2 regions of the Quisquiliibacterium sp. genome follow, and region 1 is predicted to be linked to the other one. Evidence: predicted binding sites of a transcription regulator. Region 1 holds the regulator's gene; the other holds the start of a gene.

Region 1 (5,285 bases):
CACTCGCCCGAAGGCCCGGTCGAGTTCGGTGAGCAGTCCGGGCCCGAAACGCCGGGCCACACCGGCCCGGGGCAGCAGCGACAACTGCTTGAGGGTGTGCGCGCCCAGTGACATGAGGGCATCGCAGTACGCCGCGGTGCTGTCGAGCGCGCTGACGGGCAGCCCGGCGAGTCGGGCATTGAGGCTGGCCAGGCTGTCGGCGATCAGACCGTCCTGATGGCGGGCAAGCAGCCAGGCACCGGTGGCGGTGGGGGCGACGGCGATCTGCGGCTCGAATCCCTGGGCCTGCAGGCCGGCGCGCAGGCCTTCGATGAGGGCGGTGAGCCCGCCGAACAACCGCAGGCTGGGTTCGACCTCAAGCAGCAGGCCGCTGGCTTGTGCGGGCGTGGCACCCGGGGGCAACAGCCCGGCTGCCGGCGTGGACTGCAGGCTGACCGATGGGGTGAACTGCAGTGCCCAGGTGGCGGCCGATGTGATGGCTTCGGCCTCCAGCCGCGGGTTCTGCTCGCGCAGCAGCAGCTCGGGTGCAATGGCCAGGGCAGTGGCCTGTTTCATGCCCGATTGGACGCCTCGCGCCCGGGCCTGTTCGCAGGCGTGCAGCACCCGCAGTTGACGGCACACCGCCAGGTCTGGACGCGGCAGGCCTGCGCTCCCGGCGCTTGGCAGGGCGCGCAGGAAGACCTCGAGCGCCAGCAGGGGGAAATGGATGCCGAGCCAGAGCATGGCGGTGGTGTGGCCGAGGGCAGTCGCCTGAGTCGCCCCTGCGGCGGGCTCAGGCGCGCGGCAGCGTCAGTTGAGCGTGGCTGGTTGTCGGTGCCGCGCAGGCAGCCCTGCACCGGTGTGCGCGGTGCCCAGGCCAGCGGCAAGCGCATCGGTTGCCGACAGGCTGGCCGGGTGGCGACGCAGCCGGATGGTGGTCATCGGCTGTGGCAGGTTCAGCAGCATCGGCTGCGCCAGCACCGGGCCGCGCCGCTTGAGCACCTGCACCGAGAGCTGCTGCTCGGGGCGAGGCAGCAGCAGCAGCCGCAGCGGCGCGGGGGAGGCCTCGAACTGGGCGGCGAGCGGGCGGAACAGGAACACCGGCCCCTGTGCCGCCTGGGCGGCCAGCTGCAGGCGACGCAGGTGTTCCGGCCGTGTGCGTTCCTGCGGCAGCCAGGCCAGCAGGCAGCCGAAGCTGCCGCTCTTGAGGGACTTCTCGACTGCCCAGAGCCGGTCGGCGGCATTGGGCGCCTGGACGATCAGCAGGCGGTTGATGTCGATGCCGTGGCTTTGGAGCGCGGGGGCATAGGGAGTGTGCGGCGGGGCCAGCAGGATGATCAGCCGCTGGGCCTGGCTGAGCTGCCGCAGCAGCGGCACGAGCAGGCGCAGTTCTCCGGTGCCGGGTTCGCGACTGATGAGCTCGGTGAGCATGCCGGATGGCCAGCCGCTGCCGGGCAGCTGTGCGTCCAGCGATGCAAAGCCGCTGGGATGACCGGCCTGACCGGTGCCGCCGAGTTCATGGGCACGCCAGACGCAGGCTGGCAGGGAAGCGGGGGGCTGCATGATGCCAGGGGGTTCAGAGCGCGTGCGAGCCCCGGATCAGACCCACGCCCAGGCCCTCGATGGCGAACTCGTCATGCCGGGTGTCGAGCACGATGGGCTGGTAGTCGGGGTTCTCGGGCAGCAGCTCGACGACATGGCCGCGCTGACGCCAGCGCTTGACGGTGACATCGTCGCCCACCCGGGCGACGATGATCTGACCATTGCGGGCCTCGGTGGTGCGGCGCACCGCGAGCAGATCGCCGTCGAGGATGCCGGCATCGCGCATGCTCATGCCGCGCACCTTGAGCAGATAATCCGGGCGTTGTTCGAAGAGGGCCGGATCGAGGGCGTAGCTGGCCTCCACATGCTCCTGCGCCAGGATGGGGCTGCCCGCTGCCACCCGGCCCACCAGCGGGAGCGACAAGGCGATCTGCACCGCGCTGTGGGTGTCCTGGCGGTGTTCATCAGGCAGCAGCTTGAGCCGGATGCCCCGTGACGCACCGGCGGTGAGTTCGATGACCCCCTTGCGCGACAGGGCCTTCAGGTGTTCTTCTGCGGCGTTGGGCGAGCGGAACCCGAGACGCTGCGCGATCTCGGCCCGGGTGGGCGGGAAGCCCGTGCCGGCGATGTGTTCCCTGATGAGGGCCAGGATTTCCTGCTGGCGGGGGGTGAGTTCGCGCATTGAGGGGCCGTGGCGGAGCCGGGTGGTCATGAAGGCTGTATTTTCATACAGTCATGGCTGAACTTCAAGAAAAAAATCCTTTACCTCATGTAAAAAACATTGTCTTTCCCCAAGACGGGGGATGTGCGCTCCAACGGCTTTGTGGCACATTGAGGAGGCGCATGGTTCCGGCTCGTGCAATTTCAGAATCCACAGTCCGGTGCCAGGCTTGCATTTCCCGGTTCCTGCATTTCCCGGTTCCTTTACCTGGTTCGCCTCGAAATGCAATGTTCCGTCCAGTTTCGAGGATGATTTGATGCCCACCAAGATCTATGTCGGCAACCTGCCCTGGCGAGCCACCGACGCCCAGCTCACCCAGCTGTTCGGCGACCACGGCGAGGTCACCGATGCCCGTATCGTCACCGATCGCGAATCCGGCCGCTCACGTGGCTTCGGCTTCGTGACCATGACCAGCGCTGACGAAGCCCAGAACGCCATTCGAGCCCTCAACGGCCACTCCCTCGAAGGCCGCAGTCTCGTCGTCAACGAGGCCCGCGAGCAGCAGGGCGGTGGTGGCGGTTTCCGCCGTGGTGGTGGTGGCGGCTATGGTGGTGGTGGTGGTGGTGGCGGTGGTGGTGGTGGCGGCTACGGTGGTGGTGGTGGTGGCGGTTACGGCCGCGGTGACGGCGGTGGCGGTGGTGGCTACGGCCGCGGCGGTGGCGGTGGCGGTGGCGGTGATGGTGGCTACGGCCGCGGCGGTGGCGGCGGTGGTGAAGGCGGCGGTGGCGGCTTCGGCGGCCCCCGGCGCCCGCGGCAGTTCGGCTGACCCTTTCCTGACGGATCGCCGCGCCCTGCCCCGGGCGTGCGCGATGCTGCCCTCGGCCCTTTCCGGGCCCTGAGTCCCAGACGGTGTCCACCGTGATCGAGTCCTTCGGCGTCATCGGTGCCGGCCTGATGGGGATGGGCATGGCCGAAAGCGCGCTGCGCGGCGGCCTGCGGGTGGCGGTGCGCGACATCGATCCCGCTCGCGAACGCAAGGCGCGGGAACTCGGGTTCGCGGTGCTGGCCTCGCCGGCTGCGCTCGCCGACGCCTGCCAGGCGATGGCGCTGGTGGTGCTCGACGCCGCCCAGATCGAGACCGTGCTCCATGGCCCTGGCGGTCTGCTCGGCGCGCTCCGGCCCACCCACCTGGTGCTCCTGTGCAGCACCATCTCCCCCGAGGACAGTGCGCGCTTCTGCGCCGCGATGGCCGGCACGGGGGCCGCGGTGCTCGATGCGCCCATCTCCGGCGGACCGGCGCGTGCGCAGGCCGGCACCATGAGCATGATGCTGGCCGGTTCGCCGGTCACGCTCGCCCGCGCCGAGCCCCTGCTGGCCGTGCTTGCCGCCCGGCGTTTCCTGATCGGTGAACGGCTGGGCGATGCCGCCCGAGCCAAGCTCGTCAACAACCTCATGGCGGGCATTCACCTGCTGGCGGGCGCCGAAGCGATGGCGCTGGGCGAGCGGCTGGGACTCGATCCCGTCCGCCTGCTGGCCCTGGTCTCGGCCAGCTCGGGGCAGAGCTGGATGTTCGATGACCGCATGCCGCGCGCGCTGGCAGGAGACCTCGCACCCCGCGCCCAGGCGCATGTGCTCACCAAGGATGTGCGTCTGGCCAACGAGGCGGCCTGCGCCGCGGGCCTGGACCTGCCGCTGGGCGCGCCGGCGGCCGCCCTGATGCAGGCACTGTGCGATGCCGGCTGGCGCGATCAGGACGACGCGGCCGCACTCGCCTACTACCGCGAGCGTTTCGCGTCGGGCTCCCGGGCCTGAACCGATCAGGTTTTCCGGTCGCTCTGCGATCGCGGCGGCAGCCAGCGACGCAGGGTCTCCAGCAAAGGCTCCGCCGCAATCGGCTTGCCGATGAAGTCCACCATGCCTGCCGCGAGACAGGCATCGCGGTCGGCGGCCAGCACATTGGCGGTCATGGCGATGATCGGCACCGTCCCGGCCGGCCCGGGCAGTGCGCGGATGGCCCGCGTGGCCGCCAGCCCGTCCATCACCGGCATCTGCATGTCCATGAGGATGAGATCCCAGCCGCCCTCGCGGGCTCGGGCAAGCGCAACCGCGCCATCACCGGCGACCTCGACCTGCATGCCGGCCTGCTGCAGCAGATCGACCGCCACCATCTGGTTCAGGGGATGGTCTTCGGCCAGCAGGACCCGCTTGCCATGGAGCGCGGCATGCGCGGCATCGGACGCACCCTGCGCCGGACCTGAGGTTGCCGATGAATCCGTCGTGGGCCGGTCCGACGCGGTGCTCGCCCCTGATGCCGTTGCCGTGATGCGGGCCGCCACGGCGCCCTGCAGCAGGCTGACCACCCGGTCGTGGAGCATCGATGGGCTGACCGGCTTGGTCAGCACCTCGGCCAGTCCGATGCCGGCGGCAAGCTCCTGCACCCGCTCGCGGTCGTGGCCGGTCACCAGCGCCATCGCCGGGGGCGCTGTCAGGCGGGCGTGCTGCACGCGGGCCGCCACCTCCACGCCGGAGAGGTCAGGCATCTGCCAGTCGAGCAGCGCGAGCGCGTAGGGCTCGAGGGCCCGATCGGCCCGCGCGATCTCGGCGACCGCAGCCTCCCCGCAGGCCACGGCATGGGCATCGAAACCCATGCCCGCCAGCATCTCGCGCAGCACCTGCCGGGCATGGGTGTTGTCATCGGCCACCAGCACCCGGCTGCCGGCCAGAGGCGCCGGCGCCCCGTGCACGATCGCCGTCGCCGAGGCGATGCCCACCCGGGCGGTGAACCAGAAGCTGGACCCCTGGCCGGGGCTGCTCTCCACGCCGACCTCGCCACCCATCAGCGCCGCCAGATTGGCAGCGATCGACAGGCCCAGACCTGTGCCGCCGAAGCGCCGGGTGATCGATGCATCGGCCTGCTCGAAGCTGCGAAACACCCGCGCGACCTGCTCCGCGGTCATGCCGATGCCGGTATCGCGCACCGCGAAGCGCAGCAGTGCCTGGGTATCGCTGCGTTCCTGCACGCGCACGCTGACCACCACCTCGCCAGCCTCGGTGAACTTGATCGCATTGCCGACATAGTTGAGCAGCACCTGTCCCAGCCGCA
Region 2 (5,285 bases), on a different contig from region 1:
GTTGCCGGGGAAATTGTTGCGCCGCGCAATCCAAGATGTTACCACAGGGCAGTGGGGTCTTTAGCCCGCCCACCGCCCGCCTCGGGCAGCGCAGGACGGGCGAACTCACTCGGCCGGTGGGGCGTCGGGATGGTCGGCAGCCTGCCCAGCCTGGCCAAGGCGTATGCGCCGGAACACCGACGCCACTGCCTCGGCACCAAAGCCGCGAGCCATGAGAAAGCGGTGCTGCCTTGCCCGCTCGGCGAGATCGGCGGGCGGACGCCCGAAGCGCCGCTCCCAGGCTTGCCAGGCGAGGTCGGGCTCGGCACGCCGCAACTCCGCCAGAGGCTCGGCACTGAACTCACCGCCAAGCCGGTGCTCGGCGAGTTCCTGCTCAAGGCGTCGCACGCCATACCGCGCCCCACGACGACGCACCAGACTTTCGACGAACCGCTGGTCGCTCAGCAGGCCCTCCTGGACCAGCCCATCAAGCAGCGTCTCGAGCGCATCGGGTTCGGACGCGTGGGCGGCCAGCTTGCGGGCGAGTTCGAGACGGCTGTGCTCGCGTCGCGCGAGATGGCCCAGCGCCCGCGCCCTCAACGAGAGCGAGTGCGCGGCGGGCCGCCTGCCGATCAGGCGGCCTCCTCGGCGCCGCCGCGGTGGCTGACCCCGAAGTGCTCGCGGACCTTGTTCTCGATCTCGCGGGCGAGTTCGGGGTGCTCGCGCAGGTACTCCCGGGCATTGTCCTTGCCCTGGCCAACGCGTTCACCCTGATAGCTGTACCAGGCGCCGGATTTCTCGATCACCGAGCACTCGGCGCCGAGGTCGAGGATCTCGCCCTCGCGGGAGATGCCCTCGCCGTAGAGGATGTCAAAGGCAGCCTGCTTGAAGGGTGGCGCGACCTTGTTCTTCACGACCTTGACCTTGGTCTCGGAGCCGACCACCTCTTCGCCCTTCTTGATGGAGCCGGTGCGCCGGATGTCAAGCCGCACCGAGGCGTAGAACTTCAGCGCATTGCCCCCCGTGGTGGTCTCGGGGTTGCCGAACATGACACCGATCTTCATGCGGATCTGTTTGATGAAGTTCACCATGCTGTTGGTGCGCTTGATGGTGCCGGTGAGCTTGCGCAGGGCCTGCGACATGAGACGGGCCTGCAGACCGGGCAGTGAATCACCCATCTCGCCTTCGATCTCGGCCTTGGGGGTGAGCGCCGCGACCGAGTCAATGACGATGAGGTCGACCGAGCCGCTGCGCACGAGCGCATCGGCGATCTCGAGCGCCTGCTCGCCGGTGTCAGGCTGCGACACCAGCAGATCGGAGAGATTGACCCCGAGCTTGGCGGCGTACTGGACATCGAGCGCGTGCTCGGCATCAATGAAGGCGCAGGTGCCGCCGAGCTGCTGCATCTCGGCGATGACCTGCAGCGTGAGGGTGGTCTTGCCGGAGGACTCGGGGCCGTAGATCTCGATGACCCGGCCACGCGGCAGGCCGCCGACGCCCAGGGCGATGTCCAGGCCGAGCGAGCCGGTGGAGACAACCTGGATATCGGCCGCGACTTCGCCGTCGGCCAGCTTCATGATGGAGCCCTTGCCGAACTGCTTCTCGATCTGGGCCAGCGCGGCGGTGAGCGCCTTGGCGCGCTCGGTTCTGGATTTGGCGTCTTCCATCTTGATGACCTTGTCCATGGCGTTTTCCGGTGGGGTGAGGCACGAAGTATCCCACAGGAGTACTGTATAAACAATCAGACCTTTGGCTGATCCGGCGGGGTGTGGCGGCTGACCGACAGGCCTCAGGGCTCATCCATGGCGCCGAGCGGGCGAGGGTCCACGCGCTGCAGCGCGCCCCGCAACGAGAACAGCGCCGCCTGCCGGCGCACCGCCGCGCGGTCGCCGTCGAAACGGTGCGTCACGCTCTGCGCCGGCTCGCCTCGCCGCGCCCAGCCGAAGCACACCATGCCCACCGGCTTGTCGGGGGTGCCGCCGCCAGGGCCGGCCACCCCGGTGACCGACATCGCCAGGAAGGCCGTGCTGCGGGCCAGCGCACCCTCGGCCATGGCCCGGGCGACCGGCTCGCTCACCGCGCCGAACTGCGCGAGCAGCGACTCGGGCACTCCGACCAGATCGGTCTTGGCCTGGTTGCTGTAGGTGACAAAGCCGCGGTCGAACCAGGCGCTGGATCCGGGCGTCTCGGTGAGCGCCCGGGCGATCAGCCCACCGGTGCAGGATTCCACGGTGGCAAGCATGCGGCCCGAGGGCACCAGCAGCCGGCCGAGCCGCGTGGCCAGGGCGACCACCGCGGCATCGTCCGCAGCGAAGTCAGGGATCAGGGTCATGGCCTCAGAGCCAGGGGCGCGCGAGCGCGAGGAGGAACAGCGTGACGAAGGCCGCCAGCAGGTCGTCGAGCATCACGCCCAGACCACCCGGCACTCGGCGGTCGGCCCAGCCGATCGGCGGCGGCTTGGTGGCATCGAGAAGGCGGAACAGGGCAAAGCCGGCCAGCTGCCAGCCCAGCGTGGCCGGCAGCACCATGAGCACGATCCAGAAGGCGACGATCTCGTCCCAGACGATGGCGCCGTGATCCTTCACCCCGAGATCATGCGCGGTGCGCGCGCAGGCCCAGGGCCCGATCGCCAGGCCCAGGGCGATGAGCGCCGCCTGGGCGCCAGCCGGCCAGTGCGCCGGCAATGCCAGCCAGGCCACCCAGGCCCAGAGGGTGCCGACCGTGCCGGGCGCGCGCGGCGACAGGCCGCTGCCGAAACCGAGCGCGATCCAGCGGGCGAGCCTCGGGCGCATGAAGGCGAAACCGGGTCGGCGCACAGCCGCTGACGACGCGATGTCATCGGGCTGCGCGACACCGCCCGTGGCAGCGCCGCCCCCGGCGAGGGAGATACCGTCGGGCGAGCGGCCGTCTGGCCGGGAATCGCCGGGCCGGGAATCGCCGGCGTCAGCGGAAGTGATCGAAGGCGTGGAGCTCATCGGTGTCGATGGTAGCCCCATCGTCATCGATCAGCCGGATTCCCGGCGTATCGACCAGGCTGCCGATGCGGGCAGGCGCGGCGCCGTCTCCGGCCAGCGCGGCGATCGCGGCCCGGGCCCCGGGTGGCGCACTGAAGAGCAATTCATAGTCATCGCCGCCCGCCAGGGCGAGCGCCCGCCGACGCGATGCGGGAAGGCGGGCCAGCGAGGGCGACACCGGCACCGCCGGCCAGTTCACCCGTGCACCGACGGCTGAGCGCTCGCAGAGATGGGCAAGATCACCCCACAGCCCGTCGGAGAGATCGATCGCGGCATGCGCCCGGCCCAGCAGGGCTCGCCCCAGGCGCAGGCGCGGGCCGGGTCGCTCCAGCCGGACTCGGGCGGGATGCCCCTCGGGCAACGGCCGACCGTCCAGGCGCTCGGCCACCGCGAAGGCCGCCGCGCCCAGGGGGCCCGAGACCCAGAGATCGTCGCCGGGCCGGCCACGGTCGCGGCGCAGGGCCTGCGCGGGCGGCACATGCCCGAAGACCGTGATGCCGATGGTGAGCGGACCACGGGTGGTGTCACCGCCGATCAGCTCGCAGTCATGGCGCGCGGCCAGGGCGAGCAGGCCGGCGGCGAACCCGGCCAGCCAGCCCTCGTCGGCCTGCGGCAGCGCCAGGGCCAGGGTGAAGCCGATCGGCGCGGCCCCCATGGCGGCCAGGTCGGAGAGATTGACCGCCAGCGACTTCCAGCCCAGCGCGGCAGGATCGACATCGGCGAAGAAGTGCCGCCCGGCCACCAGCAGGTCGGTGCTCACCGCCAGGCATTCCCCTGCCGGAAGGTCGCCGAGCAGGGCGCAGTCGTCACCGATGCCCAGACGGGCGCGGCGCAGCGGGGCGCCCGCGAAGTGCCGCCGGATGAGCTCGAACTCGCCCATCAGTGGCGCCGCGCAGCCACCTCCGTGGCTCGCAGCCTGCCTGCCACCCGATCGAGCACGCCGTTGACATAGCGGAAACCGTCGGTGCCGCCGAAGGTCTTGGCGAGTTCGACCGCCTCGTTGATGACCACGCGGTATGGAATCTCGGGATGCCGGGCAAGCTCGTAGGCGCCCACCAGCAGGGTGGCGTGCTCGACCGGACTCAGCTCGGCGAGGGTGCGGTCGAGGTGCGGCACGAGGGCCTCGTGCAGGGTGTCGAGGTCACGGATGACACCGTGCAGCAGCGCAGACAGGTGCTCGCGGTCGGCCTTGCCGAACTCCGGAGCCTCGGACAGATGGGCTTCGATGGCGCCGCCATCCTCGCGGGCGACCAGCCACTGGTAGAGACCCTGCACCGCGAGCTCGCGGGAGCGGCGCCGGGCGCTGCGCTGCGCCGGGCGCGGCGGGCCGGACGCGGGGCGCTCGGCCATGGATCAGTCGTCCTCGAGCTCGTCGTCGTCGGCGCCGCCGCCGAGCGACGCGATCGAGGCGGTGAGGTTGGCCATCTCGACGGCCACGCGGGCGGCATCGGCGCCCTTCTCGGCGGCCCGCACCATGGCCTGCTCGTCGTCCTCGGTGGTGAGGATGGCGTTGGCGATGGGAATGGAGAAGTCGAGCGACACACGGGCGACGCCGGCTGCGCTCTCGTTGGAGACCACCTCGAAGTGATAGGTCTCGCCGCGGATCACCGCACCCAGCGCCACCAGGGCATCGAACTCGCCGGTCTGGGCGAGCTTCTGCAGCGCCAGCGGAATCTCGAGGGCACCCGGCACCGTGCAGACGAAGATGTCCTCCTCGCCCACGCCCAGGCGCATGAGCAGCTCGAGGCAGGCCTCGCGCAGCGCCGCGCACACCGGCTCGTTGAACCGGGCCTGGACCACGCCGATGCGCAGGCCCTCGCCGTTGGTTCCGGCGTCGAAGATGTCAATGCTCACCACTCACCTCACTCCCCGGACTCGAAGCCGGCAATTTCCAGGTCGTAACCCGCCACACTGGGCAGCTTGCGCGGCGCGGACAGCAGCCGCATCCGCCGCACGCCAAGCTCCTTGAGGATCTGCGCGCCGGTGCCGTAGGTGCGCAGGTCGAACTTGCTGGTACGACGCTGGGACCCGTCACCGCGCGCCAGCTTGATCATGGCATCGGACTGGGCGAACACCGCCTCGGCGCCGAGCGCGCAGTTGAGCATGACCAGCACGCCGTGGCCGCGTGCGCGGATCGCCTGCAGCGAGCGATGGATGCTCCAGGCATGCGTGCCGCGGGCGGTGTCGATCAGGTCGAGCACCGAGGTGGGCTCGTGCACGCGCACCAGCGTCTCGTCGGCGCCGGCGGGATCGCCGAGCACCAGCGCCATGTGCGGCTGGCCGGTGGGCTTG

What was found. The regulator LexA, encoded in region 1, represses DNA repair genes until DNA is damaged. The targets are predictions, from matches to a motif close to ACTGTATNNNNATACAGT.
Region 2: a site for LexA is predicted at 1,708-1,725, ahead of recA (recombinase RecA). Genes of this name have one in related genera too.

The regions. Positions count from the first base shown of each region.
Region 1 covers NZ_CEXFHW010000019.1:14,647-19,931, forward strand. Annotated here, with positions in the region: gene AC2H6A_RS04005 (Y-family DNA polymerase) at 1-723, opposite strand, end outside; gene imuA (translesion DNA synthesis-associated protein ImuA) at 790-1,542, opposite strand; gene lexA (transcriptional repressor LexA) at 1,556-2,203, opposite strand; gene AC2H6A_RS04020 (RNA recognition motif domain-containing protein) at 2,499-3,008, shown strand; gene AC2H6A_RS04025 (NAD(P)-dependent oxidoreductase) at 3,092-3,994, shown strand; gene AC2H6A_RS04030 (response regulator) at 4,000-5,285, opposite strand, start outside.
Region 2 covers NZ_CEXFHW010000072.1:7,440-12,724, forward strand. Annotated here, with positions in the region: gene recX (recombination regulator RecX) at 106-612, opposite strand; gene recA (recombinase RecA) at 612-1,646, opposite strand; gene AC2H6A_RS09935 (CinA family protein) at 1,769-2,311, opposite strand; gene AC2H6A_RS09940 (phosphatidylglycerophosphatase A family protein) at 2,316-2,771, opposite strand; gene thiL (thiamine-phosphate kinase) at 2,923-3,873, opposite strand; gene nusB (transcription antitermination factor NusB) at 3,873-4,343, opposite strand; gene ribH (6,7-dimethyl-8-ribityllumazine synthase) at 4,347-4,847, opposite strand; gene ribBA (bifunctional 3,4-dihydroxy-2-butanone-4-phosphate synthase/GTP cyclohydrolase II) at 4,856-5,285, opposite strand, start outside.